One region of the Spirillospora sp. NPDC048911 genome, then DNA from elsewhere that is predicted to be linked to it. Evidence: riboswitches for the same ligand, from Rfam matches in the RefSeq annotation. Region 1 holds a riboswitch; each other region holds the start of a gene.
The links. A riboswitch is a leader RNA that binds a small molecule or an ion and turns the genes downstream of it on or off. The one in region 1 is predicted to bind cobalamin.
Positions count from the first base shown of each region.

Region 1 (10,013 bases):
TCGGCGCCCAGATAGATCGGGATCTCCGGCCGGACGGGATGCACGATCGACTTGAGCGGCTTGCCGAGGCCCGCGCCACCCGGGTAGGGCAGCGGATAGTGCGGGCCCTCGTTCGTCACCGGGCCCTCGCGGCGCCACACCTGGCGGACGATGTCGAGGTACTCGCGGGTGCGCGCGAGCGGCTTGGGGAACGGCACGCCGTACCAGCCCTCCACCACCTGCGGCCCGGACGCGCCCAGCCCGAGGATCACCCGGCCCCCGGACAGGGCGTCGAGGGTCAGCGCGTGCATCGCGGTCGCGGCCGGGGTGCGGGCCGACATCTGGACCACGGCGGTGCCCAGTTTGATCCGGGACGTACGGGCGGCGTACCAGGTCAGCGGGGTGAAGGCGTCCGAGCCGTAGGCCTCCGCGGTGAAGACCGCGTCGTAGCCGAGCCGCTCGGCCGCCAGCACGGTCTCGGTCTGGTCGTCGGGGTCACGCTGCCAGTAGCCGACGTTGATGCCGAGCTTGAGTTCTGCCGTCACGGGTCACCCTCCGATGAGTGGAAGCACCGGCGATACTAGAACACGTTCTAGTCTTGCCGGAAGGGCGGCCCGGCCGCGCGCCGCGGGCCGGCCGTTCGCGGAGGTGAGAGTTCCGTATCCGGACCGTCCGCTACGGCGGGATTGCGCCGCGCCGGTGAGAGCAATCTCGCGAAGAGAGTTGCGGCGGCGAGATTCTCACGCGACGCTGAAACGTGACCGGTCGGGGACTGAAAGTGACGGAGCAGTACGAGGCCGCGCAGTACGGAACGTAACCGCGGGAGGACCCGTGAAGGCTTCGCCTGAGTTCACGGACGATGATACGGAGCTGCCCGGCTGGGTGTGGGCGCTCCCGCGCGGGCCCGGCTGTGCCGGGTACGCCCGGTCGGTGCTGGCCGAAGCGCTCACCGGCCTGGGGGTGGGCCGCGACACGGTCGGCGACGCCCAGCTGATGGTCAGCGAGCTGGTGACCAACGCCCACCAGCACGCGGCCGAGCACGGCCCGCACGAGCTCTGGCTCTATCTCGGCGAACGGCCCGGCGCGCGGATCCCTCCCGCGACGGCGGCCACGGGCCCGGCGCATCCGGCCGCCGCACGTCCGGCCCCGGCGCGCGAGGTCCGCTGCGCCGTCTTCGACGGTGACGCCGACGCCCGCCTGCCCGGCTATTCGTGGACGTCCGGCGACTGCGGCCGCGGTCTCAGCATCGTCCGTGAGCTCTCCGAGGGCCGCTGGGGGGTCCTGCACACCCTCTCCCGGCTGGGCCCGCCGATCCCCGGCAAGGCCGTGTGGTTCGCGGTGCCCGTGCCCGCCACGTTCCTGAGCCCTTCGAGCCCGGCGCCCACATCCGACGACGCCCCACCCGAACCCGGCGCCGCCTGAACGAGCGCCGCCTGAACGAGCGCCGCCTGAGCTTCGCGGCGCCTGTGCTCCGGCGCGGCGTGAACCTGGCGCGAGACGTCCGGCGGCGCCTGAGCGGTCGCCGATCTGGCTGAGCGCTCGGGCTCAGGCTCGTTCGACGGCGGGTGCGATGTCCCTGACGAGGACGAGCAGCGACCCGGCCAGCAGCGTGTGCACCTGGGCGCGGCTGAGCGTCTTCTCCTGAAGCCACTGGCGGGTCGCCGTCTCGGCCAGCCCGGAGTACGTGCGGAGCACGGCGCGCAAGGTATCGGTCGGCTCGGGCACGCGCAGCACCGTGAGCATGTGCTCGACCGTCACGTCACGGGTCTTGTTGACGATGCGCCGCAGCTCCGGATCCTGACCGAAACCCTCCGCGTCGAGGGCGGCGAGCCAGGTGTCGGCGTTGGTCTCGGCGGCGTCCAGGAACAGGTGCACGCAGAGGTCGACCGTCTCTTCCAGCGGCATCGCGGCATCGGCCGGCGGGGCCTGGCCGGCGTAACTGAGCGTGAGCCCGCGCACGACCTCCAGGAACAGCTCGCGCTTCGTGCCGAAGTAGTAGTGGATCAGCCCGCGCTGGACGCCCGCCTCGCGCGCGATCGCGGCGGTGGAGACGTCGGCGTAGGCCAGCTCGGTGAACATCCTGCGGGCCACGCCGAGGATCTGGTCGCGCCGTTCATCCCGGGGAAGCCGCTGATAGCTCGCCCTGGCGGCACGGCGTGAAGACGGAGGGGCCACTCCGACAGCCTATGCCGCCCGGCGCCGCGGTTGCCCGAAGAGCCGCAACGGCCGCTCCCGCGCGACAAGGTAGGCGGTGGGGCGGTGCCGTACCGACACGGGCACGACCTTGGTCGCCGTCTTGTTGGCCTCGATGAGGGAGGCGAACGCGAGGGAGCGCGTCCGGCTCCACGGGACGCCCAGCTCGCTCCGCAGCCGGGGCGGCAGCAGCGCTCCGGCGGCGAGCAGGTTGAGCCGGATGTAGGCGGGGCCCAGCGGCCACGGCATGGGCAGCTTGCGGGTGGTGTCGAGGAGCTTGGCCGAGACGGTGGTCGGGCGCAGTTCCTCCTGGACGATCCGGTCGAAGTAAGCGCGGAAGTCCTCGTAGATGACGGGACAGTGGCCCTCGGGGACGCCGCACGCGTACGCGATCAGCTTCTGCTCCTGGTAGAACCGCTCGCGGTCGCCTGACGGCAGCCGTCCGAACGTGCGCTGGTAGAGGTCGAGCCCGTTGTGCACCAGCGTCGCCCAGACCCAGAGCAGGAGGTCGGGATCCAGCGCGCGGTAGCGGACGCCCTCGTCCGAGACGCCGGTGACGCGTTCGTGCACGCGCCGCAGCTTGGCGGACTGGCGGGCCGAGACCTCGGGTTCGGCGAACGACAGCTTGAGCATGATGTCGGCCGTCCGCCACAGCCGGGCGAACGGGTCGCTCTCGAAGTCGGAGTACTGCTCGACGCCCGCGGCCACGAGCGGGTGCGTCACCTGCAGCAGGAGCGTCGGCGCGGCGCCGAGGCCGAGCACCGGCTCGCGCATGACCGTCCAGGAGACGTCGCCTGGCCGGAAGGGAAGTCCACCGGTTCGTCGCATGACCTCAGTAGAACACGTTATTGGCACATCGCCAATAGCCCGCCCGCCCGGCCGCCTCGCGGCCGCCGCCCGGCCGCCTCTTGGGCGGCCCGCGGCGGTGTGCCATCCTTGGCCTGCGACGGAAGCGGAGGAACCCGGTGCGATTCCGGGGCTGTCCCGCAACTGTGACCAGGGGAGTTCCCTCTCTGGTGCGCCACGGCGGCAACGCTGGAAGGCTGAGGGGGAGCGGTGATCCGGGAGCCAGGAGACTCCGGCCGTCGGACCTGACCGCCACGGGCGTGGACACCCGAGGAAGGACGATGAGGCGTGCCCTCTGATCTGCCGACCAGCCGCGATCTCCCGGCGAGCCGCCGTGGCCGCGCCGGTGCCCGCTATCCGTTCTCCGCCGTCGTCGGCATGGCCGATCTCAAGCTGGCCCTGCTGGTCAACGCGGTCTCCCCGAGCGTGGGCGGCGTGCTGGTCCGCGGCGAGAAGGGCACCGCCAAGTCCACGATCGTCCGCGCCCTGGCCGGGCTGCTGCCCGAAGTCGGCGTCGTGCCGGGCTGCCGCTTCTCCTGCGACCCGGGTGATCCCGATCCCGAGTGCCCCGACGGCCCGCACCCCGACGGCCCGCATGCCGGAGCCGACTCGGCGGAGCGCAGGCCCGCGCGGCTGGTGGAGCTGCCGGTCGGCGCGTCGGAGGACCGGCTCACCGGCTCCCTCGACCTCGAACGGGCGCTGACCGAGGGCGTGAAGGCCTTCGAACCCGGCCTGCTGGCGGCCGCGCACCGCGGCGTCCTCTACGTCGACGAGGTCAACCTGCTGCACGACCACCTCGTCGACCTGCTCCTCGACGCCGCCGCGATGGGCGAGTCGTACGTCGAGCGCGAGGGCGTCTCCGTCCGGCACGCGGCGCGCTTCCTGCTCGTCGGCACCATGAACCCCGAGGAGGGCGAGCTGCGGCCGCAGCTGCTCGACCGGTTCGGGCTGACCGTCGAGGTGGCCGCCACGCGCGAGCCCGGGGAGCGGGCGGAGGTCGTCCGGCGCCGGCTGCGGTTCGATGACGATCCGGTGGACTTCGCCGCGGGCTGGGCCGAGGCCGAGGCCGAGCTGGCCGGCCGGATCGCCGCCGCGCGGAGCAGGCTCTCGCGGGTGGTGCTGACCGACGCGGCCCTCCGCCAGATCACGGCGGTGTGCGCCGCGTTCGAGGTGGACGGCCTGCGCGCCGACCTCGTGACCGCCCGCGCCGCGATCGCGCTGGCCGCGTGGCACGACCGGACGGAGGTCACCTCCGACGACGTGCGGACGGCCGTGCGTCTCGCCCTCCCGCATCGCCGCCGCCGTGACCCGTTCGACGCCCCCGGCCTGGACGAGCAGAAGCTCGACGACGTGCTGGACGAGCACGCGGAGCGCGGCGAGCCGGAGCCTCCCGACGATGATCCAGGCGGGCCTGACGGCGGCGGACCCGCTCCTCGGGACGGTGACGGTCCACCGGCTTCGGACGAGCAGCGGTCGCCGGACGGGCAGGCACCGGCGCCGGCGCCGAACGAGCCCGCTCCCGCCGACGCCGCGTACAAGCCCCGGCTCTTCACCGTCCCCGGGACGGGCACCGGCGCGCCCGGCCGCCGTTCCAAGGCGCGGAGCCCGTACGGTCGCGTCTCGGGCGCGCAGCCCGGATCGCGCGGCCTGCACCTGACCGCGACCTTGCGCGCCGCCGCGCCGCACCAGCACGCCCGTGGTCGCGGCGGCCCTGGCCTTATCGTCGCCGCGGAGGATCTGCGCGAGGTCGTCCGGGACGGGCGCGAGGGCAATCTGGTGCTGTTCGTCGTCGACGCGAGCGGCTCGATGGCGGCGCGGCAGCGCATGCGCGCGGTCAAGGGCGCGGTGCTGAGCCTCCTCCTGGACGCCTACCAGCGGCGCGACAAGGTCGGGCTCATCACCTTCCGGGGAACGGAGGCCACCCTTGCGCTGCCGCCGACGTCCTCCGTCGAGGCGGGCGCGCGGCGGCTGGAGCGGCTCGCGACCGGGGGCCGCACCCCGCTGGCGGCCGGGCTTGTGCGCGCGGCGGAGGTGCTGCGCGTCGAGCGGCTGCGCGACCCGGCGCGCCGCCCGTTGCTCGTGCTCGTCACCGACGGCCGCGCCACGCACGGACCCGACCCGGCGGCGGTCGCGGGGCTGCTCACGGACGTGGCCTCGGTCGTGGTGGACTGCGAGTCCGGGCCGGTGCGGCTCGGGTTGTCACAGCGGCTGGCCGGTCAGCTCGGTGCCGAGGCCGTCCGGCTGGACGAGCTCGCGGCGGACTCGCTCGCGGGCGTCGTCCGTTCGGCGCGGAAGGTGGCGTGAGATGCCTCAGGGCAAGCCGGAGTACGTGCCGGAGGACGGGCTGACGACCCGCGAGCGCCGCAACAGGCCGCTGGTGGTCGTGCACACCGGCCCCGGCAAGGGCAAGTCCACCGCCGCGTTCGGGCTGGCGCTGCGAGCCTGGAACCAGGGCTGGCCCATCGCGGTCTTCCAGTTCGTCAAGTCCGCCAAGTGGCGCATCGGTGAGGAAAAGGCGCTGCGCGTCCTGGGCGAGACGGGCGAAGGCGGCCCGGTGACCTGGAACAAGATGGGCGAGGGCTGGTCGTGGATCCAGCGGCCGGGCTCGGAGGAGGACCACGAGGCCGACGCCCGCGAGGGCTGGGAACAGATCAAGCGCGACCTCGCGGCCGAGACGTACCGTTTCTACGTGCTGGACGAGTTCACGTACCCGATGAAGTGGGGCTGGATCGACGTCGAGGACGTCATCGCCACGCTGCGCGGCCGTCCTGGCGCGCAGCACGTCGTCATCACGGGCAGGGACGCCGACCCGCGCCTGCTGGAGTTCGCCGATCTCGTGACGGAGATGGGCAAGGTGAAGCACCCCATGGACCGGGGCCAGAAGGGCCAGAAGGGCATCGAGTGGTGACCGTTCCCCGCCTCGTCGTCGCCGCGCCCGCCTCCGGGAGCGGCAAGACGACCGTGGCCACCGGCCTCATGGCGGCCTTCGCGGCGCGCGGCCTGGCGGTCTCGCCGCACAAGGTCGGGCCCGACTACATCGACCCCGGCTATCACGCGCTGGCCACGGGCCGTCCGGGCCGCAACCTCGACCCGTGGCTGACGTCCGAGGACCTGATCGCGCCGCTCTTCCTGCACGGCGCCGCAGCCTCCGACGTCGCCGTGATCGAGGGCGTCATGGGCCTGTACGACGGGGCCTCCGGTGCCGGTGACTTCGCCTCGACCGCCCATGTCGCGACGCTGCTCGACGCGCCGGTGATCCTCGTCGTGGACGCGGCGGCGGCCGGACGTTCGGTGGCGGCCACCGTGCACGGTTTCCGCTCGTACGGCGAGGGCGTGCGGCTGGGCGGAGTGATCCTCAACCGGATCGGGTCGGACGGCCACGAACGCCTGTGCCGCGACGCCGTGGAGGAGCTGGGTATCCCCGTCCTGGGCGCGCTCCGCCGCCATGACGACATCGCGAAGCCCTCCCGGCATCTCGGGCTCGTCCCGGTGGCCGAGCGCAGCGCCGAGGCCGTGGCCACGGTCGACCGCCTCGGCGCGCTCATCGCCGGTTCCTGCGACCTGGAGGCGACCCTAGCCCTAGCCCGCACCGCCCCACCCCTATCCGCCGCCCCCTGGACCCCCGCCCTGGCGCTGACACCCAACATGTCGGTAACACCCGCCCCGGCGGTGTCACCAGGCGCGGTGTCACCTGACGCGGCGGTGCCACCTGACGTGGCGGTGCCACCTGACGTGGCGGCGTCGCACGGCGGGGCGGTGAGGCACGGCGGGGCGGTGTCGCCCGGCGTCGCGGTGTCGCCCGGAGTGGGGATGTCGCCTGATGTCGCGGTATCGCCTGGGGCGGCGGTGTCGGCTCGCCCGGCGGTGGCGCCTGGCGGGGCGGTGACGCCCAACGTGGCTGTGACGGCCCGAGCTCCGGCGGTGCGGGTTGCGGTGGCGGGTGGGTCGGCGTTCACGTTCGGGTATACGGAGAACGAGGAACTGCTCGCGGCGGCCGGCGCCGAGGTCGTCCGCTTCGATCCGTTGCGCGACGAGCGCCTGCCTGAGGGGACGCGGGGCATCGTGATCGGCGGCGGCTTCCCCGAGGTGCACGCGGCGCGGTTGTCGGCCAATGAGCCGCTCCGCAAGGAGGTCGCCGCGTTCGGCGGGCCTGTCTACGCCGAGTGCGCGGGCCTGCTCTACCTGGCGCGCGAGCTCGACGGCGAGCCGATGTGCGGGGTGCTGGCCGACGTGACCGCGACCATGGCCGAACGGCTGACGCTCGGCTACCGGGCCGCCGTGGCGGTGTCCGACTCTGTCGTGGCCCGTGCGGGCGAACGTGTGCACGGGCACGAGTTCCACCGGACGGTCACGGATCCGGCGCACGGCACGACCGCCGCCTGGCAGTGGTCCACCGACGGCCCGGCGGGCTTCGTCCAGGGCAAGTGCGTCGCCTCGTACCTGCATCTGCACTGGGCCGGATCGCCCGGCCTCGCGCAGCGATTCGTGGAGGCCTGCCGATGAGCGAGAGCACCTTCCGGGGCCCCGTGCTGCTGCGCGGCGAGCGGGTCGAGCTGCGGCCGTTCTCGATCGAGGACGGCGCCGCGCTCATCGAGATCCTCCGCGCCGGTGAGGACTTCCTGCCGGACAACTTCCCGCGCGAGCTCGACGCCGAGCGGCTGGCCTGGTGGCTCAACACCGGCGTCCACCAGCCGCACCGGTACGGCCTGGCGATCCACCTCGCGGTGCTCGACCGGGAGAGCGGCGAGTTCGCCGGCACCATCGGGCTCTTCCGGGTCGACTGGACGCAGCTCACCTGCGAGGTCGGCTACGGCATGCGTCCGGGGGCGCGCGGCCGCGGCTACGCGACCGAGGCGCTGAAGCTGATCTCGGCGTGGGCGTTGCGCGACTGCGGCCTGCATCGCGTCGAGCTCCGCGCCATCACGTCCAACCACGCCTCGGTGCGCGTCGCGGAGAAGGGTGGTTTTGTCCGCGAGGGCGTCGCGCGAGGAGGCGAGCGTGACGGAGGCGTCAACCTCGACCAGTTCGTTTTCAGCCTGCTCGCCGCCGATCTCGACCGTGCTGAAACGGGGCCGCCGCGGCTGGTCGGGATCGGGGTCGGGCCGGGCGATCCCGAGCTGATCACCGCCAAGGCCGTGCGGATCCTGCGTGAGGCCGACGTGGTGCTGGTGCCTGTGATGGCGCTGGACGAGGAGGGCCGCGCCGAGTCGGTCGTCCGCGCGTACACGGGCAAGGCCGAACGCGTCGTCTTCGCGCTGAACGACCGGGGCGGCGTGACCGAGAAGCGGGCCGCCGCCTGGGACAGTGCTGCCGAACGGGTCGTGCGGGCGTTCGACGAAGGCGCGCGCATGGTCGCCTTCGCCACGATCGGCGATCCCAACGTCTACTCGACGTTCACCTACCTCGCGCAGACCGTCCGCGAGCGCCGCCCAGACGCGGTCGTGGAGACGGTGCCGGGGATCACGGCCATGCAAGATCTGGCGGCGCGTTCCGGCACCGTCCTCGCCGAAGGCGCCGAGTCGCTCGCGCTGGTGCCGGTGACGCGCGGGGTGGCGGGCCTCCGGACGGCGCTGGAGACCGGCGACACGGTCGTCGCGTACAAGTTCGGCTCGGTGGCGGAGGAGGTCGTCGCGGTGCTCAAGGACACGGGACGGCTGGAGGAGGCGGTCTACGGGGCGCGGCTCGGCCTGGCGGGCGAGGACGTCCGGCCCGCCCGGGAGATCACCGGTGCCGTGCCCTACCTGTCGACGCTGATCGTGCCCGGCCGCCGGACGGCGCGGGGAGGCAAGCTGTGACCGATACCGTGACCGGTCGTGCGATCTTCGTCGGTGCCGGGCCGGGGGCCGCCGACCTGCTGACGTTCCGGGCGGCGAAGGCGATCGCCGGCGCCGACGTGGTGATCTGGGCGGCCAGCCTCGTCCATCCCGACGTGCTCCAGCACGCCCGCGCCGACGCGGAGATCGTCGACTCGGCGCAGCTTCCGATGGAGGGCGTGCTCCCGTACTTCGAGCGAGCGCTCGCCGAGGGCTTGACCATCGCCCGGATTCACTCGGGCGACCCGGCGTTGTGGGGTGCGTTGCAGGAGCAGCTCGACCGGTGCAGAGACATGGGGCTGGACGTCGAGGTCATCCCCGGCGTCTCCAGCTTCAGCGCGGTCGCGGCAGCGGTCGAACGCGAACTGACGATTCCCGAGGTGGCGCAGTCGGTCATCCTCACCCGGCTTGGCGGCGGCAAGACGCCCATGCCCGCGGGTGAGGAGGTCCGGGAGTTCGCCAGGCATGGCACGACGATGGCGCTTTTCCTGTCGGCGGCACGGTCCGGGCAGCTCCAGGAGGAGCTCCTCGAAGGCGGCTATCCCGAAGACACCCCGTGCGTCGTCGCGTACCAGTGCACCTGGCCGGACGAGCTGATCGTGCGCTGCGTCCTCGGCGAGCTCGAGGAGACCGTGAAGACCCACAAACTGTGGAAGCACACGCTCGTCCTCGTGGGACCCGCTCTGGCCGCGGGCGGCACGCGGTCGCATCTCTATCATCCGGGTCACTTCCACGGTTTCCGGCGTGCCGAGCCCGCGGCGCGGCGCCGCCTCCGCGAGGCTCGTCGCTCCTCTTGACGACGCGACGACGAAGCGAGCACCGAAGATGACTGACGATCCGGAACTGCGGGAGCCCGATCTGCCGCGCACGATGAAGGTGCGGCAGAAGGCCCTGCGTACCGGCTGGACCACCGGCTCCTGCGCGTCGGCGGCGGCCAAGGCCGCCACGCTGCTGCTGCGCGGCGAGGACCTGCCGGGGTACGTGGAGATCGCGCTGCCGTCGGGCAACCGCGTGACGTTCAAGGTCGAGGAGACCGTCGTGGACCCCGCGCACGACCGGGCGCGGGCGGTGGTCGTCAAGGACGCGGGCGACGACCCCGACGTCACGCACGGCGCGCACGTCACGGCCGACGTGTCGTGGCGGGACGAGCCGGGGCTGGAACTGGAGGGCGGCGAGGGCGTC
Region 1 covers NZ_JBICUD010000007.1:278,994-289,006, reverse strand. Annotated here, with positions in the region: gene ACGFNU_RS30895 (LLM class F420-dependent oxidoreductase) at 1-524, opposite strand, end outside; gene ACGFNU_RS30890 (ATP-binding protein) at 811-1,401, shown strand; gene ACGFNU_RS30885 (TetR/AcrR family transcriptional regulator) at 1,525-2,154, opposite strand; gene ACGFNU_RS30880 (oxygenase MpaB family protein) at 2,164-3,000, opposite strand; cobalamin riboswitch at 3,079-3,274, shown strand; gene ACGFNU_RS30875 (putative cobaltochelatase) at 3,307-5,322, shown strand; gene cobO (cob(I)yrinic acid a,c-diamide adenosyltransferase) at 5,324-5,926, shown strand; gene ACGFNU_RS30865 (cobyrinate a,c-diamide synthase) at 5,923-7,521, shown strand; gene cobI (precorrin-2 C(20)-methyltransferase) at 7,518-8,813, shown strand; gene cobM (precorrin-4 C(11)-methyltransferase) at 8,810-9,628, shown strand; gene ACGFNU_RS30850 (cobalt-precorrin-5B (C(1))-methyltransferase) at 9,657-10,013, shown strand, end outside.

Region 2 (10,013 bases), on a different contig from region 1:
AACCCGTCGCGGATCGTCACGCCCCAAGCCTCGCGGACCCGTTCGATCACCTCAGGGTTGAGCGGCTCGCCTGCCGCGACCACCTCGCGCGGCGGCGTGGCCAGCCGCGAAAGGTCGGCCTGGATCAGCATCCGCCAGACCGTCGGCGGGGCACAGAAACTCGTGACACCGCACCGGTCCAGCTCACGCAGCAGCCGATCCGCGTCGAACCGGGTGTAGTTGAAAATGAACACACAAGCCTCGGCGTTCCAAGGCGCGAAGACGTTGCTCCACGCGTGCTTGGCCCAGCCCGGCGAGGAGATGTTGAGGTGCACGTCGCCGGGACGCAGCCCGATCCAGTACATCGTCGAGAGATGCCCCGCCGGATAGGAGGCGTGCGTGTGCTCGACGAGCTTGGGCTGGGCGGTCGTACCCGACGTGAAGTAGAGCAGCATCGTGTCGTTCGCCATCGTGGTGCCGTACGGCGTGAACGCCGAAGGCCTCTCGTACGCGGCCCCATACGAGAGCCAGCCCGAGACGGGCGCCCCCACCGCGATCCGCGTGTACTCACCGGGCACGTCGTCGAACTTGCCCGTCTGCGTGGAGGCCGTCACCACATGCCGGGCCTTGCCCCTGGTCAGCCGATCGCGCAGATCGGCCGGCCCCAGCAGCGGCGTGGCCGGGATGATCACCGCGCCGAGTTTCATCGCGGCCAGGATCGTCTCCCACAGCTCGACCTGGTTGCCGAGCATCAGGATGATCCGGTCACCGCGCCGCACGCCGCTCGCCCGCAGGTGGTTGGCCACCTGGTTGGAGCGCCGGGACAGATCGGCGAACGAGTGGCGCTCCTGCGAGCCGTCCTCCTCGACGATCCAGAGCGCCGGGGCGTCGTTGTCCACCGCGATCTTGTCGAACCAGTCCAGCGCCCAGTTGAAGCCGGTGAGGACGGGCCAGCGGAACTTCTCGTACGCCGTCGCGTAGTCCTCCCGGTGGGCGAGCAAGAAGTCGCGAGCCGCCTGGAACTCGACTGCGGGCATGGTTCCTCCTCGTGGCGCCGGTCAGAAGGATCGTTCGTCACGCCTGTGACGCGCGCCACCCCCGAACGGGGGTACCGACCCACCAGAGCTCCCGCGCGTCGGGTCCGATCAAGGTCAGGCCGCGAAGAGGAGGGCGGCGCTGATGAGGACGACCACGGCGGTGGCGAAGTGGATGCCGTACGCGGTCGCCTTGGTGCCGCCATTGCGCAACACGTTGACGGTGTCGAAGAGCGGGTTGAGCGCCACGACCAGCATGAACCACGCGCCCGCTTCGGCACCGGCGAAGGCCAGCAGGGCGAGGCCCAGGACGCCGTAGCTGCCGTCACGGATTCCCTTGATGGCGAGGTAGGGCCCCGCATCGCCGTCGTTCTTGGCCGGGATGCCGTAGCCGGTGGCCGCGGCCTCGGGCTGAAGCATGAAGCGCAGGCCGATGAAGACCACGAAGAGGTTGAGAACGATGGCCAGGCCGTAGGCGGTGACGGTGAGCATGGGTTTCTCCAATTGCTAGCGCTGCTAGGAACGAGATCGACGTTAGCATAGCCGCGACAGTTCGGCTAGCAGTGCTAGAATTCGGGTCATGTCGATTCAGTCGCGCCGGGAGCGCGAGCGAGCGGAGCGGGAACGCCTGATCGTGACGGCCGCGCGCGACCTGGCCGAGACCGAGGGCTGGGACGCGGTGACCACCCGCCGGCTCGCCGCGGAGATCGAGTACAGCCAGCCGGTCCTCTACAGCCACTTCAAGGGCAAGGACGCCATCATGGCGGCGGTCGCGGTGGAGGGGTGCGCCGAGCTCGCCGCCGAACTCCGTGCCGTCCGCACGGCCGCGTCCGGCCCGGCCCTCGCCGAGGTCGCGGCGGCGTACGCCGCGTTCGCCGAGCGCCGTCCCGCTCTCTACGACGTGATGTTCACCCTCGCCGTCGACCTGCCGTTCGCCACTCCGGAGGCGCCCGCTCCGCTGAAGGAGGCGTTCGGCGAGCTCCGGGAGACGGTCCGCCCGATAGCCGGGGACGACGATGTGGACGTCCTCACCGAGACGTTCTGGAGCGGCCTGCACGGCCTGGTCACCCTCATGCGCAACGGCCGCATGCGCCGGGAAGGCCACGAACGCCGCCTCGCGATCTTCATCGGCCGCTTCTCCGGCTGAGCGCGCGCGAAAGGGACGGCGCCGGTCTTCCGGACGCCGCCCCTTTCGCCGTGGTCAGGAACTGGGGATGTAGGGCGGGGCCACGCCCCAGCCCCAGTGGGGAACGGGGGCCTGCATGGGCGGGTGGGCGTCCGGCTGGGAGTTGCCCAGGGCGATGCGCGTGCCCCACTCGATGTAACCGGTGAACGCGGCGCGGAACTCGGGGTCGCCGGGCAGGCCGACCTCGTCCGCGGCGTCCATGAGGAGGCTGACCCAGCGGCGGCGCTGGGGCTCCTTGATGGCCTTGCCGAGGTGCTGGGTGACCATATGGTGGTAACCGCCGCGCTCGTCGCTGTAACGGGCGGGGCCGCCGAAGACCTCGGCGAGCCACATCGCGACGTACTTGGGGTGGCCGGGATCCATGTGGGCGAAGAGGGGCCCGACCAGTTCGTCCTTGACGACCTTCGCGTAGAAGGCCTCCGTGAGCCGCTGGAAGGCCTCTTCGCCGCCCGCCCACTCGTACAGGGTGGGGGTCGAGGAGCCCGTGCCCTTCACGGCGGTCTGCTCGTAGTGGCGCATCTCCTCGATCTGCTCCACGTACGGGCGGATCTCGGCGAAGAAGGCCCTGAAGTGCACGCCGCCGCGGAAGACCTCCAGGTGGTCCTTGGCGGAGGTCCAGGTGATGCGCAGGATGTACGACCCGGGCTCGTCCACGCAGCGGGAGAGCTCGTAGTCGACGCACTGGGGTGCCGCGGCCAGCGGGACGGCGGCGCGCGCGTAGGCGGCCTCGAAGTCGGTGGACCGGGCCTCGGGGATCCGGTAGCGGATGTATTCGACGATCATGAAACGCCCCCTGCGGCTTGTGGTGAGCCGATGTAATCATGTAATCTTCGACCGGTCCAGCGGGATGATCATTCAGGTGGTGACGATCACGCCCAGGTAGGAGAGCCCGGCGATGACGATCCAGGACGCCAGGCCGAGCAGCGCCATCCGGCCGCCGGTCTTCGTCATCGACGGCAGATGGATGGAGCCGCCGAGACCGAAGAGCGCCGCCGCGAGAAGCAGGTGCTGGATCGTCGCCGCCTGGGTGAGTGCCGCCGCCGGGACGTGGCCGCTCGTCCGCAGCAGGATCGTCGCGAGAAAGCCCGCCACGAACAGCGGTACGAGCGGCGGCCGGGCGGTCGAGGCGGCGACCGCCCGGCGCCGTCCGCTGATCGCGATCAGGGCGACCAGCGGCGCGAGGAGCGCCACCCGCATCAGCTTGACCAGGACGGCCTCCGTCAGGGCCGCCGGTCCCGCCGTCTGGGCGGCGGCCACGACCTGCCCGACGTCATGGACGCTCGCGCCCGCCCAGCGGCCGAACGCGGCGTCGGTCAAACCGAGCGGGTGGTGCAGCAGCGGCAACACCGCGATGGCCAGGGTGCCGCAGAGCGTCACCACGGCCACCGCGTTGGCGACGTCCTTCTCGTCGCTCCTGGTCGTCTGGCTGACCGCGCCGATCGCGGAGGCGCCGCAGATCGAGTAGCCGGTGGCGACCAGCAGCGGCTGGTCTCCCGGCAGGCCGAGGCGGCGGCCCAGCCAGAGGGTGCCGGTGAACGTCACGATCACGACGGCGAGCACCATCAGGGCGGTCACCCAGCCGAGGCCGATGACGTCGGACAGGCTCAGTTGCAGGCCCAGGAGAACGATCGCCACCCGCATGAGCCGCTTGGCGGCGACGCCCAGCCCCGGCCGCGCGACGCCCTGCGTGATCGTGCGCAGCGCCGGCAGATGGGCCGCGATGATCCCGAGCACCATGGCCGCGGTGAGCGTCGGGATCATGGGCAGGACGTCGTGGACGAGGCGCGCCACCGCCACGCCGGCGGCGGCCAGGCACAGCCCGGGAGCGTTGCGCCTCAGGGCCGGCGGCCAGCGGAGGTGCGGCGTGGCGGAACGGGCCGCGGGTGCCGTGTGCCGTGCCCGGAGGGCGGGATGTGCCTGGCTCACGACTCCTCGGCCGGTTCCGCGTAGGTCCGGCGGATGCTGGTGCCGAGCCTGGCGATGTCCGCGCCGTAGAGATGGATCGAGATCGCCTTCGTGGTCCCCCCGTTCCACACCCTGTGGATATCGCCGGGCGGAGCGAACGCGGCGACCGCCCCGGCCGGGTTGACGACCTCCTCGGCGGCGGCCAGCCGGGAGGTGCGGCCGTCGGATTCGAGCAGGTACCGCCGCTCGGTCTCCTCGCCCTCGTGGACGCCGGTCACGCACCACGACACGTGGTCGTGGATGGGGGTCCGCTGGCCGGGAAGCCACACCAGCGCGACGACGGAGAAGCCGCCGTCGGGTTCGGCGTGCAGGACGTGCTGGCGGTAACACTCGGGGTCGCCTTCGCACTGCTCGGGGGTCAGCAGGCCGGGCCGTCCCAAAAACGGCCGCAGCGCTTGACCCGCAAGATGTGCCGTCGGCTCGGGTGCCAGCCCGCGCTGGACGATCTCGCGTACCGCCTCGATCACGCCGGCGAGGGCGGGAGTGAGGGGGGCGGCGGGGATGGTGGGCGTGGTGGCGGTGAGTGCGGCCATGAGCCCAGGGTCGGGCCGCCGATCCATAACGTCTAACGACGATCTGTTAGACCCTTCAAAGCAGAGCTTATGGAACGCTCTGGCTTGGTCTCGTCAGCAGCCCACGCGGGTGGCGGCCGCGGCCTTGAGCTCCTCCATCACCAGCTCCACGGCGGGGATGCGGAGGTGGTCGCGCAGCACGTAGGCCGAGACCTTCCGGGTGGGCTGCCGGGCGACGACCCGTCCCGTCACCTTGGAGTGGCACAGGAACGAGAGGACGAGCGCGGGCATGAGGGCGATGCCGACACCGGCGGCGACGAGGCTCTGAACGGCGAGGTTGTCATCGGTGCTGAAGACGATGTCCGGGACGAACCCCTCCTCGGCACACAGGTGCAGCAGGTTGGCCCGGCAGCGCGGGCAGCCCGCGATCCAGCGCTCGTTCGCCAGGTCCTCCAGGCGGACGGCGTGATGCCGGACCAGTGGATGCCCCGTCGGCAGCAGGACCGTGAGCAGGTCCTCCATGAGCGGGACCTCGACCAGCTCGCCGGGCACCTCGGCCTGCGGCCCCGGGTAGGTGAACGCCAGGGCGATGTCACTCTCGCCGCGGACCAGCCGATGCACCGACTCGGGCGGCTCGGCCTCCTGGAGCTCCACCCGCACGCCCGGATGGCTCGCGAGCAGCCGCGCCATCGCGTCCGGGACCAGCGTCGCGTTCGCGCTGGGGAACGCGCAGATCCGGACCAGGCCCGCCTCCAGCCGCGCCAGCGCGCGCAGTTGCTGCTGCGCCGCCGCCAGATCGCCGACGATGACCTCGGCGTGCCTGGCCAGGACCGTGCCCGCCTCGGTCAGTTGGAGCCCGCGGCCCGCCCGGACGAACAGCGGCATCCCCACCGCCCGTTCCAGGGCCTTCATCTGCTGGGTGATCGCGGGCTGGGTGTACCCGAGCGCTCGCGCGGCGCCCGAGTACGACCCCTCCCGGACCACTTCCTGGAACGTACGGATGTGCCGCGATTCGAGCATCCTCGAATCATAAGGAGTGCTTTGGCCAACCTCCAGGAAGCGTCACTGACCGTATGAACGTGATCGCTATCCGTCCGCCGGGCCGGTGTTGCGGCGCCTGAGCAGGGCTCCCGCGCCGGCGGCGGCCGCCACCGCCAGGGCGATCAGGCCGATCCACCACCAGCCGGAGGAACCGCCGGACTCTTCCTCCGCCGCGGCCGGCGAGGTGGTCCGGTTCAACGTGAGCGTCGGCGCCGGCCCGGCCGCCTGCGTCGAGGCGCCGCCGGACGGCGACTCGGACGAGCCGTTCACGGTGAACTCGTAGGAGCCGGTGACCGGGTGCCCGTCGGCCGAGACGACCCGCCAGCCCACGGTGTACTCGCCGTTCCGCAGCGTCCCGGAGATCGGCAGCGTGACCTTGTTGTCGACGGCCTTGGGCGTCCCGATCGCGGGCCGCCCGTCCTTGCCGTCGGTGAGGAGCACCCGGGGCAGCGTGACCGGCTGGTTGTACGTCAGCGTGATCTCGGGCGGCGACTCGACCGTGGACTTCGCCTTCGGGTCGGAGCCCGTCAGGGCGGTGTGGGCGGAGGCGGGGGCGGCGGTCAGCGCCAGCACGGCGGTGACGGCGCCGGCCGCCGCCGCGCTCCGGACCAGGAACGCACGGGTCGAGGACGTACGGATCTGAGACCTACGGGTCTGAGACCTACGGGTCTGAAACGTCATGACTGGCTCCTACGCGCGCGGGAGATGCCGTAGCCGCCGACGGCGATGCCGACGAGGCCGGTCGCCAGGCCCAGGCCGCCGAGCAGCCGGGCCGTGCCGTCGTCGGCCTTGTCGGACGTGGTGCCCGCCGCGACCGTCTTGACCGTCGGTGCGCCGGAGGCCCCTGCCCCGGTGCCCGTGGCGGCCTTGGGCACCAGCTTGAGGACGGGGGCCGGATGCTCGGGCTCCTCCTGGCCTTCCTTGGTCTCCTGGTCCCACTTCACGACCTCGCCGCCGGAGTACGTCTGCTCGGCCTTGAAGACCAGCCGGTCGGTGTCGGTGGGCAGCTGCCCCATCGACACGTCGAACTCCTGGAACTGGCCGGGCTCGATCTTGCCGCCGCTCCAGGTGATGCGGGAGACGGCCTCGGTGAGCTCGCCGCCATGGGCCTTGATCGGCGTCTTGAGCTTGGACTTCTCGACCTTGACCTGCCAGCCCGGCACCGGCCGCACCGACACGGACGCGAACGGGTGGTCCATCGGAAGATCGACCACGACCTTGGTGGTGCCCGCGTTGTCCCGCTCGTTCGGCACCCGGAAGGCGACCTTGGCGTACCCGCCCTGCTCTGCCTCGCGGGGGTTGACCGTGACATGGGCGGACGCGGCGGTGGCGAGGCCGAGGACCGAGACGAGGGTGAGGCCGGTGACGGCGGCCGCCTTGCGGACGTGCGGTGACATGGACATGCGGAGACTCCGTTCGAGAACGTACGAGGAAAAGGCCGGAGCGCCGTGGCGGCGTCCGGTGACGTACTGCGCTCAGCTGTGCGCGAGCGCCCTCGAACGGTGCGGTGGCCCGCGACGGACGACCTCGTGCCGCAACACCCGGCCCGTGGGGCCGACGGAGGCCGTCGCCTGCCGCATAGGGATACGGACGGAAAGCGCCAGGGGTTCGACGGCGGCCAGAAGAACGGCGAGCAGATCACGAACGGGCCGTCCGGCCTGTGCCGCGAGCCGCCGGGTCAGCGCCCACGCGGTCCGTTCGCCGCGCCGCAGCCACCAGGCCGAGATCACGGCGGCGACCACGTGCGCCAGCGTCATGCCCAGCCCGGAGCCATGCGCCGGGACGGGATCGGCGGGGGCGGCCATGCCCGTCTGCACGTGGTGCTCGACCGGCGCGGACGCGTTCGCGAACAGGCTGTGCAGCACGAACTGCCCGCCCAGGAGGCCGCCCGTGATGGTGGCCAGCGAACGTTCGTGGCCGGCGAGCGTGCCCGCCACCACCAGTACTCCCGCGAACCCCACCATGACCGCCCAGGCCGGAACCCGCACCGGGGACACCAGGGCGTGCCCGATCGTCGCCAGAGTCACGCAGACGGTGGCGAACACCACCGCCCTGCCGAGGCGGAAGAAGGGACGGGGAGAATCTGGGGACATGGCGGGCCCATCGTGCCATCTCTTCCTCGCGAGCTCCATGCCCCCTCGGGGTTCCGGTCCGCACCAGCCCTGTGACACGCCCAACATGTAGGGCTGTGCGCGGTGACCATGGACAAGATGTAGGGTCTTGCCCGTGCTGGTTCGCCCCCGCCGGCGGGGGTGGACTGCGGCGAGATCACGCCGAGTCCCCGTGATCTCGCGGCAGCCCACCCTGCCGGCGGGGGCGTCGTAAGAGGGAACCCGGTGCGGCCCTGCCGATCAGTCATGCCGATCTGATCGGCTCCGCCAATTCCGGGACTGCCCCGCAGCGGTGAGCGGGAACGACCGCCGTCATCGAGCACTGGCCCGTCGAGACGGGCTGGGAAGCGACGGCCATTAGGCCGCATCCATCAGGGTGCGTCGCCCGCGAGTCCGAAGACCTGCCAGTGCCGTTGGAGGCAGGCGACCGGAGCGACGCGCCAGCGCGTGAGGATCACCTGCCGCCCCTTCGGGGGTCTGGGGTTCGCCCCGGTCCCGCACAGTCCACAGGCCTCGTGGGAGGGCCGCTGGGCAGGTCTGCGGCGGTCAGCCGTGCTCTTGTTCGCGTGCGCCCTCGACGAGGCGAGCTCGCGAGGGAAGAGAGCACGTGACACAGGAACTGATCGCGCCACGACCGATCGCACGGCCGGCTGCCGATCCCGGCATCGACGCCGAGGTGACGCGCGCGTGCGCGGGCCTGCCCGACACCGATCCGCAGCGCGTTCTGATCGCCATCCGGGCCGGCGCCGGTCTCGGCACGGCGGGGTTGCGCGAGCTGGCGATCGGAGAGGCGGCCGCGCTGGTGGCCGTCGAGCCCGCGTACTCCAAGGTGGCGGCCCGGCTGCTGAGCACGCTGATCGCCGACGAGGCCGCCGGCGAGGGCGTGCGCTCCTTCGCCGAATCCGTGGCCGCCTCCCGTTCCGAAGGTCTCCTGAACAAGGCGACCGCCGAGTTCGTCGCCGCGCACGCCGAGGCGCTGAACGCCCTGATCGACGAGACCGCTGACGACCGCTTCGAATACTTCGGATTGCGCACGCTCTACGACCGGTATCTCTTGCGGCACCCGCGTTCGCGGCGCGTGCTGGAGCGCCCGCAACACTTCCTGCTGCGGGTGGCCTGCGGATTGTCCGACACGGTGGCGGAGGCAGCGGAGCTCTACGGGCTGCTCAGCACCTTGTCGTACCTGCCGAGTTCGCCGACGCTCTTCAACTCGGGCGCGCGACGTTCCCAGCTGTCGTCCTGCTTCCTCCTCGACTCGCCCCGCGACGAGCTGGAGTCGATCTACGAGCGGTACGCGCAGGTGGCGCGGCTGAGCAAGTACGCGGGCGGCATCGGCGTCTCGTGGACGAAGGTGCGGTCGCGCGGCTCGCTGATCCGCGGCACCAACGGCCACTCGAACGGCATCGTGCCATGGCTGCGCACGCTCGACTCGTCGGTCGCCGCGGTCAACCAGGGCGGGCGGCGCAAGGGCGCGGCGTGCGTCTACCTGGAGCCGTGGCACGCCGACGTCGAGGAGTTCCTGGAGCTTCGCGACAACACCGGCGAGGAGGCCCGCCGCACCCACAACCTCAACCTCGCCAACTGGGTGCCCGACGAGTTCATGCGCCGGGTCGAGGCGGACGCGGACTGGTCGCTGTTCGACCCCAAGGAGGTGCCCGAGCTCGCCGACCTGTGGGGCGCGGAGTTCGACACCGCCTACCGGGCCGCCGAGGCCGCGGGGCGGTTCGTCCGGCAGGTCCCGGCGCGTCGCCTGTACGGCCGCATGATGCGGACGCTCGCCGAGACCGGGAACGGCTGGATGACGTTCAAGGACGCCGCCAACCGTGCCTGCAACCAGACCGCCGAGCCCGGCAACGTGGTCCACCTGTCCAACCTCTGCACCGAGATCCTCGAAGTCACCAGCGACGGCGAGACCGCGGTCTGCAACCTCGGCTCGATCAACCTTGCCGCACACGCCGATCCCAGTGGCGTGGACTGGGAGCGGCTCCGCGCGACCGTCCGCACCGCCGTGCGCTTCCTCGACCGGACGATCGACCGCGGCTTCTACCCGACGGACGAGGCGGCGGCGGCCAACCGCAAGTGGCGTCCGGTCGGGCTCGGCGTGATGGGCCTCGCCGACGTCTTCTTCAAGCTGCGGCTGCCGTTCGACTCGGCCGAGGCGCGCGAGTTGTCCACCGCGATCGCC
Region 2 covers NZ_JBICUD010000001.1:1,099,929-1,109,941, forward strand. Annotated here, with positions in the region: gene ACGFNU_RS05085 (AMP-binding protein) at 1-1,016, opposite strand, end outside; gene ACGFNU_RS05090 (DUF4267 domain-containing protein) at 1,131-1,505, opposite strand; gene ACGFNU_RS05095 (TetR/AcrR family transcriptional regulator) at 1,594-2,160, shown strand; gene ACGFNU_RS05100 (group II truncated hemoglobin) at 2,215-2,982, opposite strand; gene ACGFNU_RS05105 (YeiH family protein) at 3,055-4,125, opposite strand; gene ACGFNU_RS05110 (cysteine dioxygenase) at 4,122-4,697, opposite strand; gene ACGFNU_RS05115 (LysR substrate-binding domain-containing protein) at 4,791-5,696, opposite strand; gene ACGFNU_RS05120 (copper resistance protein CopC) at 5,763-6,398, opposite strand; gene ACGFNU_RS05125 (YcnI family protein) at 6,395-7,120, opposite strand; gene ACGFNU_RS05130 (hypothetical protein) at 7,193-7,810, opposite strand; cobalamin riboswitch at 8,040-8,231, shown strand; gene ACGFNU_RS05135 (ribonucleoside-diphosphate reductase subunit alpha) at 8,436-10,013, shown strand, end outside.
Region 2: another riboswitch for cobalamin. It lies ahead of ACGFNU_RS05135 (ribonucleoside-diphosphate reductase subunit alpha); the one in region 1 lies ahead of ACGFNU_RS30875 (putative cobaltochelatase).

Region 3 (10,013 bases), on a different contig from region 1:
AGCCGCGCCAGCTCGGGGTAGAGCCGGCCCAGCGCGATCCGCAGCGCGTTGTCGAGCGCGTTGACCGGGCCGTTGCCCTCGCCGGTGGCGACGATCCGCTCGCCCTTGGCGTGCAGCTTCACCGTCGCCTCGCTGACCATGGAGCCGTCGGGACGCCGCTCGACGATGGCGCGCCACGACTCGACCTCGAAGTGCCGCTGCCGGACGCCGGTCAGCTCCTCGCGCAGGAGCAGCTCGAACGAGGCGTCGGCGGCCTCGAACGTGTAGCCGGTCGACTCCAGCTCCTTGACCCGGTCCACGACGTGCTTGGCCTTCTCGCCGGACAGGTCGTACCCGAGCTCGCGGCCCTTGAGCTCCACCGACGCGCGGCCGGCCATGCTGGAGACGAGCATGCGCATGTCGTTGCCGACGGTGGCCGGGTCGATGTGCTGGTAGAGGTTGGGGTCGACCTTCACGGCGGAGGCGTGCAGACCGGCCTTGTGCGCGAAGGCCGACAGGCCCACATACGGCTGCTGCGAGCTGGGCGTGACGTTGGTGACCTCCGAGACCGCGTGCGCGATGCGGGTCATCTCGGCCAGCTGGCCGTCGGTGACGAGCCGCATGCCGCGCTTGAGCTGGAGGTTGCCGATGACCGTGAAGAGGTTGGCGTTGCCGCTGCGCTCGCCGTAGCCGTTGGCGCAGCCCTGGACGTGCGTCGCCCCGGCCCGTACGGCCGCGAGCGAGTTGGCCACCGCGCACCCGGAGTCGTCGTGGCAGTGGATGCCGACCCGAGCGCCCACCGAGACCACCTCATGAACAACGTCGGCGAGTTCGTCGGGCAGCATCCCGCCGTTGGTGTCGCAGAGCGCGATGACGTCGGCCCCGGCCTCGGCGGCGGTCCGGACGACCTCCAGCGCGTATGCGCGGTTGGCGTGATAGCCGTCGAAGAAGTGCTCGGCGTCCAGGAAGACTCGTTGGCCCTCCGCACGCAGGTGGGAGACCGTGTCGCGGATCATCGCGAGGTTCTCCTGCAGCGTCGTGCGGAGGGCCAGCTCGACGTGCCTGTCGTGACTCTTGGCGACAAGGGTCACGACGGGAGCGCCGGAGTCGCGCAGGGCGGCCACCTGAGGGTCGTCGGCGGCCCGCACACCGGCCCGGCGGGTCGCGCCGAACGCGGTGAGCTGCGCGTGCTTCAGGTCGAGCTCGGTCTGAGCCCGCCGGAAGAACTCTGTGTCCTTGGGGTTGGCGCCCGGCCAGCCACCCTCGATGAAGCCGACCCCGAGCTCATCGAGATGACGCGCGACGACGAGCTTGTCCGCCACAGAGAGGTTGAGCCCCTCCTGCTGCGAGCCGTCGCGCAACGTGGTGTCGTAGACGTGGAAACCATCGCCCTGCATCGAAATCCCCCCTGGGGTGTGGCTGGCGCGTGTGCTTGCCCTGGAAAGCACGAGCCCCTAAAACACTAAAGACCCCTCACGGACGTGAGAGGTCTGCGCGCCGGCTATGTCCCGTTAGCTGCCGGCGCGCCAGCCGATAATGACGAGGCTGAAGCGCATGATGCAGGCAAGCATGCCACACGCTCCAAGGAAATAAGACATCGATCTCAAATATCGAGACGAAACGTGTTCAGACGGGGAAAGGCCCGCTGACCGGGGGTGCAGGGGGCGGGCCCCCTGCCGGGGTCGTCGGGGCGGAGCCCCTGCCCGGGACGGTGGCCGCCGCGAAGCAAGGCCGCCGGCCCGGCGCGGGGGGTGTGGGGGGTTGCCCCCCACATTGTTAAGAGATTTTGTGGACCCAGCCGTACGGGTCGGGCTTGGTGCCGTACTGGATGCCGATGAGTTCCTCGCGGAGCTTCATGGAGATCGGGCCGGGCTCGCCGGTGCCGATGTTCCACTCGCGGTCGGAGCCCTTGACGTGGCCGACCGGGCTGATGATCGCGGCGGTGCCGCAGCCGAAGACCTCGGTGATCTCGCCGGACTCGCAGCCGGCCTGCCACTCGTCGATATTGATCTTGCCTTCCTCGACCGGGATGCCGAGGTCGGGGGCGAGCTTGAGCATGGAGTCACGGGTGATGCCCGCGAGCAGCGCCCCGTTCAGCGCCGGGGTGAGCAGCCGCGCGCCGGCGCCCGAGCCGTGGACGAAGAACAGGTTCATCGACCCGACCTCCTCGACCCAGCGGTGCTCGATCGCGTCGAGCCACACGACCTGGTCGCAGCCGTTGGCGACCGCCTCGGCCTGACCGGCGAACGAGGCGGCGTAGTTGCCGCCGGTCTTGGCCTCGCCGGTGCCGCCGGGCGCCGCCCGCACGTAGTCCTGCGACAGCCAGACCGAGACGGGCTTGATGCCGCGGGGGTAGTAGAGGCCGGACGGGGAGGCGATGACCATGAAGAGGAACTCGGCCGCGGGCCGGTTGACGCCGAGGGCCTGGGTGGTCGCGAACATGAACGGCCGCAGGTAGAGGCTCTGGCCCTCCTTGCCGGGGATCCACTCCCGGTCGGTGCGGACGAGCAGTTCGAGGGCGTCCACGAACAGCTGCTCGGGGATCTCCGGCATCGCCATGCGGCGGGCGGAGCGGTTCATCCGGGCGGCGTTGGCGGTCGGGCGGAACGTGACGATCGAGCCGTCGGCCTGCCGGTAGGCCTTGAGCCCCTCGAACAGCTCCTGGGAGTAGTGCAGGACCTGGCTGGCCGGGTCCATCGGGATCGGGCCGTAGGGCTCCAGGCGGGCGTCGTACCAGCCCTTGCCCTCCTGGTAACGGATCATGATCATGTGATCCGTGAAGTGCACACCCCACCCCGGATCGGCCAGGATGCGCTCGCGCTCGGCGGCCGGGGTCGGCTGCCCGGTCAGGTTGATCTCGAAGTCCAGGGTGCTGCTCATCGTCTCGGTCCTCTCCCGGATCGCCGCCGCGGCCCCATCGCCGCCCGGCATTCCCTTATGCCCATTGTCGTACTTCGTCCGAGTGCTACTCCTTGATCACGGTGCGCACGAAAAAATCCGGGCGCGCCGCGAGGCACGCCCGGAGTTCGCTCTGGTGACCAGAGAGGCGCGCCCCTAGCCGGATACTCGCTTCGCGATCGCGTCGCCGATCTGCGACGTGGACCGGGCGCCCAGGCCCGGGCGCTCCAGCAGGTCATCGGCGACGGCCTGCTCGACGCGCCGTGCGGCCTCGGCGGCACCGAGGTGGTCGAGCAGCATGACGACGGACAGGATCGTAGCGGTCGGGTCGGCCTTGCCCTGGCCCGCGATGTCGGGGGCGCTGCCGTGCACCGGCTCGAACATCGAGGGGGCGGCGCCGGTCGGGTTGATGTTGCCTGAGGCGGCCAGCCCGATGCCGCCGGCGACCGCCGCGCCGAGGTCGGTGATGATGTCGCCGAAGAGGTTGTCGGTGACGACCACGTCGAAGCGCTGCGGCTGGTTGACGAAGAACATCGTGGCCGCGTCGACGTGGCAGTAGTCGGTCTCGACGTCGGGGAACTCGGCCGCGAGCTCCTTGAGGTAGCGCTGGTAGAGCCCGGCGGCGAAGGTCAGCACGTTGTCCTTGTGGACGAGCGTGAGCTTCTTGCGGGGCCTGGCGGCGGCCTGCTCGAACGCGTAGCGGATGATCCGCTCGACGCCGTACGCGGTGTTGACGCTCTCCTGCGTGGCGACCTCGTGGTCGGTGCCCTTGCGGAGCACACCGCCGACGCCGGTGTAGGGGCCCTCGGTGCCCTCGCGGACGACGACCATGTCGATGTCCTCGGGCCGCACGCCCGCCAGCGGGGTCGCGGCGCCCGGCAGGAGCTTGACCGGCCGCAGGTTGACGTAGTGGTCGAGCTCGAAGCGGGCCCGCAGCAGCAGCCCGCGCTCCAGCGTCCCGCTGGGCACGCTCGGGTCGCCGATGGCGCCGAGCAGGATGACGTCCTGGCCCCGCAGTTCGTCGAGCACCGAGTCGGGCAGCACCTCGCCGGTCCGGTGCCAGCGGGCGGCGCCCAGGTCGTAGCGGGTCTGCTCGAACGCCAGGCCGGACGCGGGGGCGACGGCCTCCAGGACCTTGAGCCCCTCGGCGACGACCTCCGGGCCGATCCCGTCACCCGGGATGACGGCCAGCCGAATGTTGCGGGAAACCATGCGCGCACTCTACCCCAACGTCTCAGCTCGTGAGCACCGGTCTCACCATCCGAGATCACCATCTCGTCCGGCCTGGACTGTCACCCGATGGGGCTACTTGACGCGGTGCCCATGCGAAGTGGACGCTCAGCAGGACAAGTTCACATCGAGGCGGCAGTGCGCAGGAACCTGGTGCGATTCCAGGACGGTCCCGCCACTGTGTCCGGTCGGCCCGCCAAGGCTCCCGGAAGTCAGGAACTGTCCTGCCGTCCTCCCGTCACCGGGGCGAGTGCACCCCGTGAGGAGATCCCATGGCCCAGTCAACCGTGCCGTCGGCGCAGGTCCAGGAGCTGCCTGTCCCGCTGCGCGTCCCCGTCCGCGAGATCCTGCCCTGGGCGGTCCTCGCCGCCGTCCTCGGCCTCCTGCTGCTCTACTTCGTCGGCGCCGAGCAGGGCGCCACCTCCCTGTTCAGCGGCACCTGGGTGCACGAGTTCACGCACGACGGCCGGCACCTGCTCGGGTTCCCCTGCCACTGATGATGCGCTCCCTTCTCATCCGCGGCATGCTCGCCGGGATCGCCGCGGCGGCGCTCGCGCTCGTGATCGCCTGGATCTACGGCGAACCCCAGGTGGGGCACGCCATCTCCTTCGAGGAGGCCCGGGCGGCCACGCACCATCACGGTGGTGAGGCGGCCGAGGCCGAGGTCGTCAGCCGTACCGCCCAGAAGACGGCCGGTCTGATCACCGCGATGGTGGTCTACGGCGTGGCGGTCGGCGGCCTCTTCGCCATCGCGTTCGCGTTCGCCTACGGCCGGATCGGGGCGATCGACGCCCGCGCCACGGCGGCGCTGGTCGCCCTCGGCGGCTTCGTGGCGGTGGTGGTCGTGCCGTTCCTGAAGTACCCGCCGACACCCCCGGCGGTCGGCAATCCGGACACGATCGGCAGCCGGACGACGCTCTACTTCGGCATGGTGGCGCTCGGCCTCCTGGGCACCGCCGCCGCGGTGATCGTGCAGCGCCGGTTGCTGCCCAGGCTCGGGGCGTGGAACGCGACGATCGTGGCCGCGGTGGGCTTCGCCGTCGTCGTCGGGATCGTCCACCGGTTCACGCCCGAGCCCGACGCGGTCGCGGACGGCTTCCCGGCCACCGTGCTGTGGGACTTCCGGATCGCCTCGCTGGGAATCCAGGTGGTGCTCTGGGCGACGTTGGGCCTGCTCTTCGGGGCCCTCACAGAACGAGCCTTCCGCACACACCAGGCCGAACCGGCTCAGCGGGTCAGCAGTACGCAGTCGCCGCACATCTCGCCACCGGGCGGGACGCGGTAGTAGAGGCAGCAGCTGCGCCGCACGAAGCCCCGGCCCTGTTCGAACGAGCCCGTGCCGGTGAGCGGGCCACGGGAGAACAGGTCCCGTACAAGGGTGTTCAGCGGCGCGGCCAGGTCCGGCCGGAGGGTTCCAGCGCGGAGCGTTCCGGCCAGGGCCGACGCCGCGTTCCCCCAGAGCAGGCCGTCGGCCAGGCGTACGACCTGGAGGATCGTGTCGCGCAAGGGTTGCAGTTGGCCGGTCACCACCGTCTCGTAGAGGCGGTCGGCCGAGCCCGGCCATCCCGAGGGCTCTGCGAGCCAGAGCGCGATCGGCGCGCCGGGCGCCCATCGCCAGTGCAGGCTGGACAGGTCCGGAACGACGCCGAGCGCGGCGGCCGCCACCGTGGGCGACCACAGGCGGGACGCCAGGCCCTGGAAGAGGATCGAGGCCGCCACGCGCCGCTCGCCGGTGCCGAGCCGCTGGGCGTACGCGTCGACGAGCCCCGCCAGGCGCTCCGGATCCTTCTCCGGCAGCGGACGCCACGTCGGATCGGCCTCCTCGGCAGGGTCGGTGACGATCTCAAAGTAAGGCCCCAACCCACCCGCCCCCCGCAAAGCCGCAACCACATCCACCGCCGCCATTTCCGCCTCCGCCTGCGCCGCCTCCGCCCTCGCTACCTCCATCTTCGGCACCTCCGCCCTTGACGCCTCCTCCTTCGGACCGTCTGCCCTCGGTGCGGCCGCTTTGGGTGCGTCTGTCATCAGCCGACTGCCGGTTCGGCTACGGCGCGGTTGAAGACGATGTCGATGGCGGTGGACAGGCCGGTGGCCAGCGCCCCGAGCACGGTGGCTTCCTCGGCCAGCGCGGAGGGCTCGATCGGCGGTGGATCGAGCGGGGTCATGTCGGCCAGCCGCTCGCGTACCGCGTCCAGGAGCACGTCCACGCCGTGCTGGCCCAGCCCGCCGCCGATGATCACCAGCTCGGGGTCGAGCAGGGCGATGACGCTGGCCAGGGCGCGGGCGAGGTTGCCCGCCTCGTACCGCACGGCCTCCTGCGCGATCGGATCGCCCGCGCGCGCCGCGTCGTACACCCTCTTGACCGTCGGGTGCCCGGGCATGCCCAGCCGGCGCGCGGTGGCGACGAGCCCGGCCGCCGACAGCACGCTCTCCAGCATGCCGTGCCGCCGCGCGCCCGGCGCGTGGGTGAGCGGGTCGGCCTCGCCGAACGGGAGGAACGCCACCTCGCCCGCGGCGCCCCGGGAGCCGCGGAACAGCCTGCCCTCCAGGACGATGCCCATCCCGATGCCGGTGCCGATCGACAGGAACGCGAAGTCGGAGATCCCGGCGCCGAGGCCGTGCGCCTGTTCGCCGAGGGCGGCGAGCGCGATGTCGTTCTCGATGAGGAACGGGGCGGGCAGCCGGTCGGCGAGCTGCCGCGTCACGCCGGGCCGGTCCCAGCCGGGCAGGTTGGGCGCGAGCCGCAGGCGCTGGTTCTCGACGTCGTGCACGCCGGGGGTGCCGAGGACGATGTAGGTCACGTCGCCGGGCCCGATTCCCGCCTCGGCGGAGAGCTCGGCGACCAGGGCGGCCAGCTGTTCGATCAGCGCGTCCGCGCTCCGCGCCTGGGACCGGACGTCGCGCCGCACGATCGGCTCGCCGTCGAGGCCTGACAGCGCGGCCCGCACCCATTCGAGGCCGACGTCGATGCCGATGACCCGGCCCGCGCCGGGATGGATCTCGTAGAGCATCGCCGCGCGGCCCGCGCTGCCGGTCCGGTGCCCGACGGTGCGGACGAGGCCGGTCCGTTCGAGGTCGGCCAGGGCCAGCGAGACCGTGGGCTTGGAGAGGCCCGTCAGCCGGGCCACCTCGGGTCTGGAGATCGGGCCCTCCGCCCGGATCCGTTCGTAGACGGCCCGCTCGTTCATCACCCGCAGCACGCTGGTGGTGCTCGCGATGGGCTTGCCGTTGCCGGGCCCGGTCCCGATCGTCACGCGTCTCCCCCTGTTCGACTCTCCGAGAGTGGCATACCACGGCACGGAGATCCGGCGCCCCTGGGGCTTGTTTTGTTAGGAAGCCTCCCTTACTTTCACTGTACCCCGGAGGCCGAGGGAAGGCAGAGATCGATGCGTCGTGGGTGGTACGTGATCCCGGTGGCCGCGGCCGTGCTGGCGGCCGGCTGTGGCTCCGACGGCAAGGACGACAAAGGCGACAAGGGCGGTGGCAAGGACGGGGCGGCGACGATCGCGCTGTTCCTTCCCGAGTCGAAGACGACGCGGTACGAGGCGTTCGACCGGCCGCTGTTCGAGGCGCGGGTGAAGAGCCTCTGCGCCGGCTGCAAGATCATCTATGGCAACGCCGACCAGGACGCGACCAAGCAGCAGTCGCAGGTCGAGGGCGCCATCACGCAGGGCGCCGACGTCATCGTGCTCGACGCGGTGGACGCCAAGGCGGCCGCGCCGCTGGTCAACCAGGCACGCCAGCGGCGGATCCCGGTGATCGCCTACGACCGGCTCATCACCGGCGTCGACTACTCCTACTTCGTCTCGTTCGACAACGTGCGCGTCGGCCAGATGCAGGGGCAGGCGCTGCTGGACGCCATGACCGCGCGCGGCACGCTCGGCAAGGGCAAGATCGTCATGATGAACGGGGCGCCCACCGACCCGAGCTCGGCCGACTACAAGAAGGGCGCGCACCAGGTCCTGGACGGCAAGGCGCAGATCGGACGGGAGTTCGACACTCCGGACTGGAGCCCCGACAAGGCCCAGCAGCAGATGGAGCAGGCCATCACCGCGCTCGGCCGCGACACGATCGTCGGCGTCCTGTCGGCGAACGACGGCATGGCGGGCGGCGCGATCGCGGCGATGAAGCGGGCGGGCTACAAGACCCTGCCGCCGATCACGGGCCAGGACGCCGAGCTCGCCGCCGTCCAGCGGATCCTCACCGGCGAGCAGAACATGACCGTCTACCTCAATATCCGTGCCCAGGCGGAACGGTCGGCCGACCTGGCCGTGGCGCTCGCGCGCGGTGAGAAGCCGGCCGCGCCGCAGAAGGTGAACAACGGCTCCGCGGACATCCCGGCCTTCATGCTGGCCCCGACCGCCGTCACCAAGGACAAGATCAAGGACACCATCATCAAGGACGGCTTCTACACGGCCCAGAAGATCTGCACCGGCCAGGTCGCCGCCGCGTGCAAGACCGCGGGGCTCCAATGACGGCGGACAAGCCGACGTCCGGATCAGCCGACGGCAAGCCGGGAAGCAGCGAGCCGGGCGAGGCCGTGCTCTCGGTCCGCGGCATCACCAAGCGGTACGGGGCGGTGCGGGCGCTCGACGGGGTGGATCTGCACCTGAGCGCGGGCGAGGTGGTCGCGCTGGTGGGCGACAACGGCGCCGGGAAGTCGACGCTGGTGAAGGCGATCTCCGGCGTGATCACGCCCGACGCGGGCCGGCTCTACTTCGGCGGCCGCCCGGCCGGGATCGGGCGGCCGCACGACGCGCAGGCGCTCGGCATCTCCACCGTCTACCAGGACCTCGCCCTCTGCGAGAACCTCGACGTGGTCGCCAACCTCTTCCTGGGCTCCGAGACGCACCGCTGGTCGTTGTTGCGGCAGCTCAAGATGGAACGCGCCACACGCGACCTGCTCGCCTCCCTCGACGTCCGGATCCGCGACATCCGGGCGCCGGTCGCCGCGCTCTCGGGCGGCCAGCGGCAGTCGGTGGCGATCAGCCGCGCCCTGCTCGGCGAGCCGCGCGTGGTGCTGCTGGACGAGCCGACGGCGGCACTAGGCGTGGAACAGACCGCCCAGGTGCTCGGCCTCGTCCGGCGCCTGCGCGACCGGGGGCTGGCGGTGCTGGTCATCTCCCACAACCTCGCGGACGTGCGGGCGGTCAGCGACCGGATAGTCGTCCTCCGCCTCGGCCGCAACGCCGGAGACTTCCGCACGGCCGACACGAGCCAGGAGGCCGTCGTGGCGGCCATCACCGGGGCGGAGGCGGCGGCGTGATCACCCAGACCTCGCGGCGGATCTCCGCGCCGCGTCCGGCCGAGCTCGCCGGACGCCTGCGCGGTGGCGAACCGGGCGCGCTGCCGGTGGTGGCGGGCCTGGTCGTCATCGCGGCGGTGTTCGGCTCGCTGAACGACCATTTCCTGTCGGCCGAGAACCTCACCAACCTCGCGCTCCAGATGGCCGCGACCGGCACCATCGCGCTCGGCGTCGTCATCGTGCTCCTCCTCGGGGAGATCGATCTGTCGGTCGGCTCGGTGAGCGGGCTGTGCGGGGTCGTGATGACCTTGCTGTACGTGAAGCAGGGGCTCCCCGCGGGTGTGGCCGTGCTCCTCGCCCTGGGAGCCGCCGCGCTCGTGGGGCTGCTGCACGGCTTGATGTTCACACTGCTCGGCATGCCGTCGTTCGTTGTCACGCTCGCGGGGCTGATCGGCTGGCAGGGGCTGCTGCTCTACCTCCTGGGCGACGAGGGCACGATCAACCTGCCGTTCGACGGCTCGGTGGCCAAGGTCAGCGACACCTGGCTGCCGCCGTGGCTGAGCTGGCTCGCCGTCATCGCCATCACCGCCGCCACGCTGGGCTCGTCCCTGCTCAACCGGAAGGCCAGGATGCGCGCGGACCTCCCCGTCCGGCCAATGGC
Region 3 covers NZ_JBICUD010000002.1:354,028-364,040, reverse strand. Annotated here, with positions in the region: gene cimA (citramalate synthase) at 1-1,376, opposite strand, end outside; gene ACGFNU_RS08810 (branched-chain amino acid aminotransferase) at 1,756-2,859, opposite strand; gene ACGFNU_RS08805 (3-isopropylmalate dehydrogenase) at 3,034-4,089, opposite strand; cobalamin riboswitch at 4,204-4,350, shown strand; gene ACGFNU_RS08800 (CbtB-domain containing protein) at 4,380-4,604, shown strand; gene ACGFNU_RS08795 (CbtA family protein) at 4,604-5,392, shown strand; gene ACGFNU_RS08790 ((2Fe-2S)-binding protein) at 5,335-5,967, opposite strand; gene ACGFNU_RS08785 (ROK family protein) at 6,132-7,361, opposite strand; gene ACGFNU_RS08780 (sugar ABC transporter substrate-binding protein) at 7,494-8,582, shown strand; gene ACGFNU_RS08775 (ATP-binding cassette domain-containing protein) at 8,579-9,373, shown strand; gene ACGFNU_RS08770 (sugar ABC transporter permease) at 9,370-10,013, shown strand, end outside.
Region 3: another riboswitch for cobalamin. It lies ahead of ACGFNU_RS08800 (CbtB-domain containing protein); the one in region 1 lies ahead of ACGFNU_RS30875 (putative cobaltochelatase).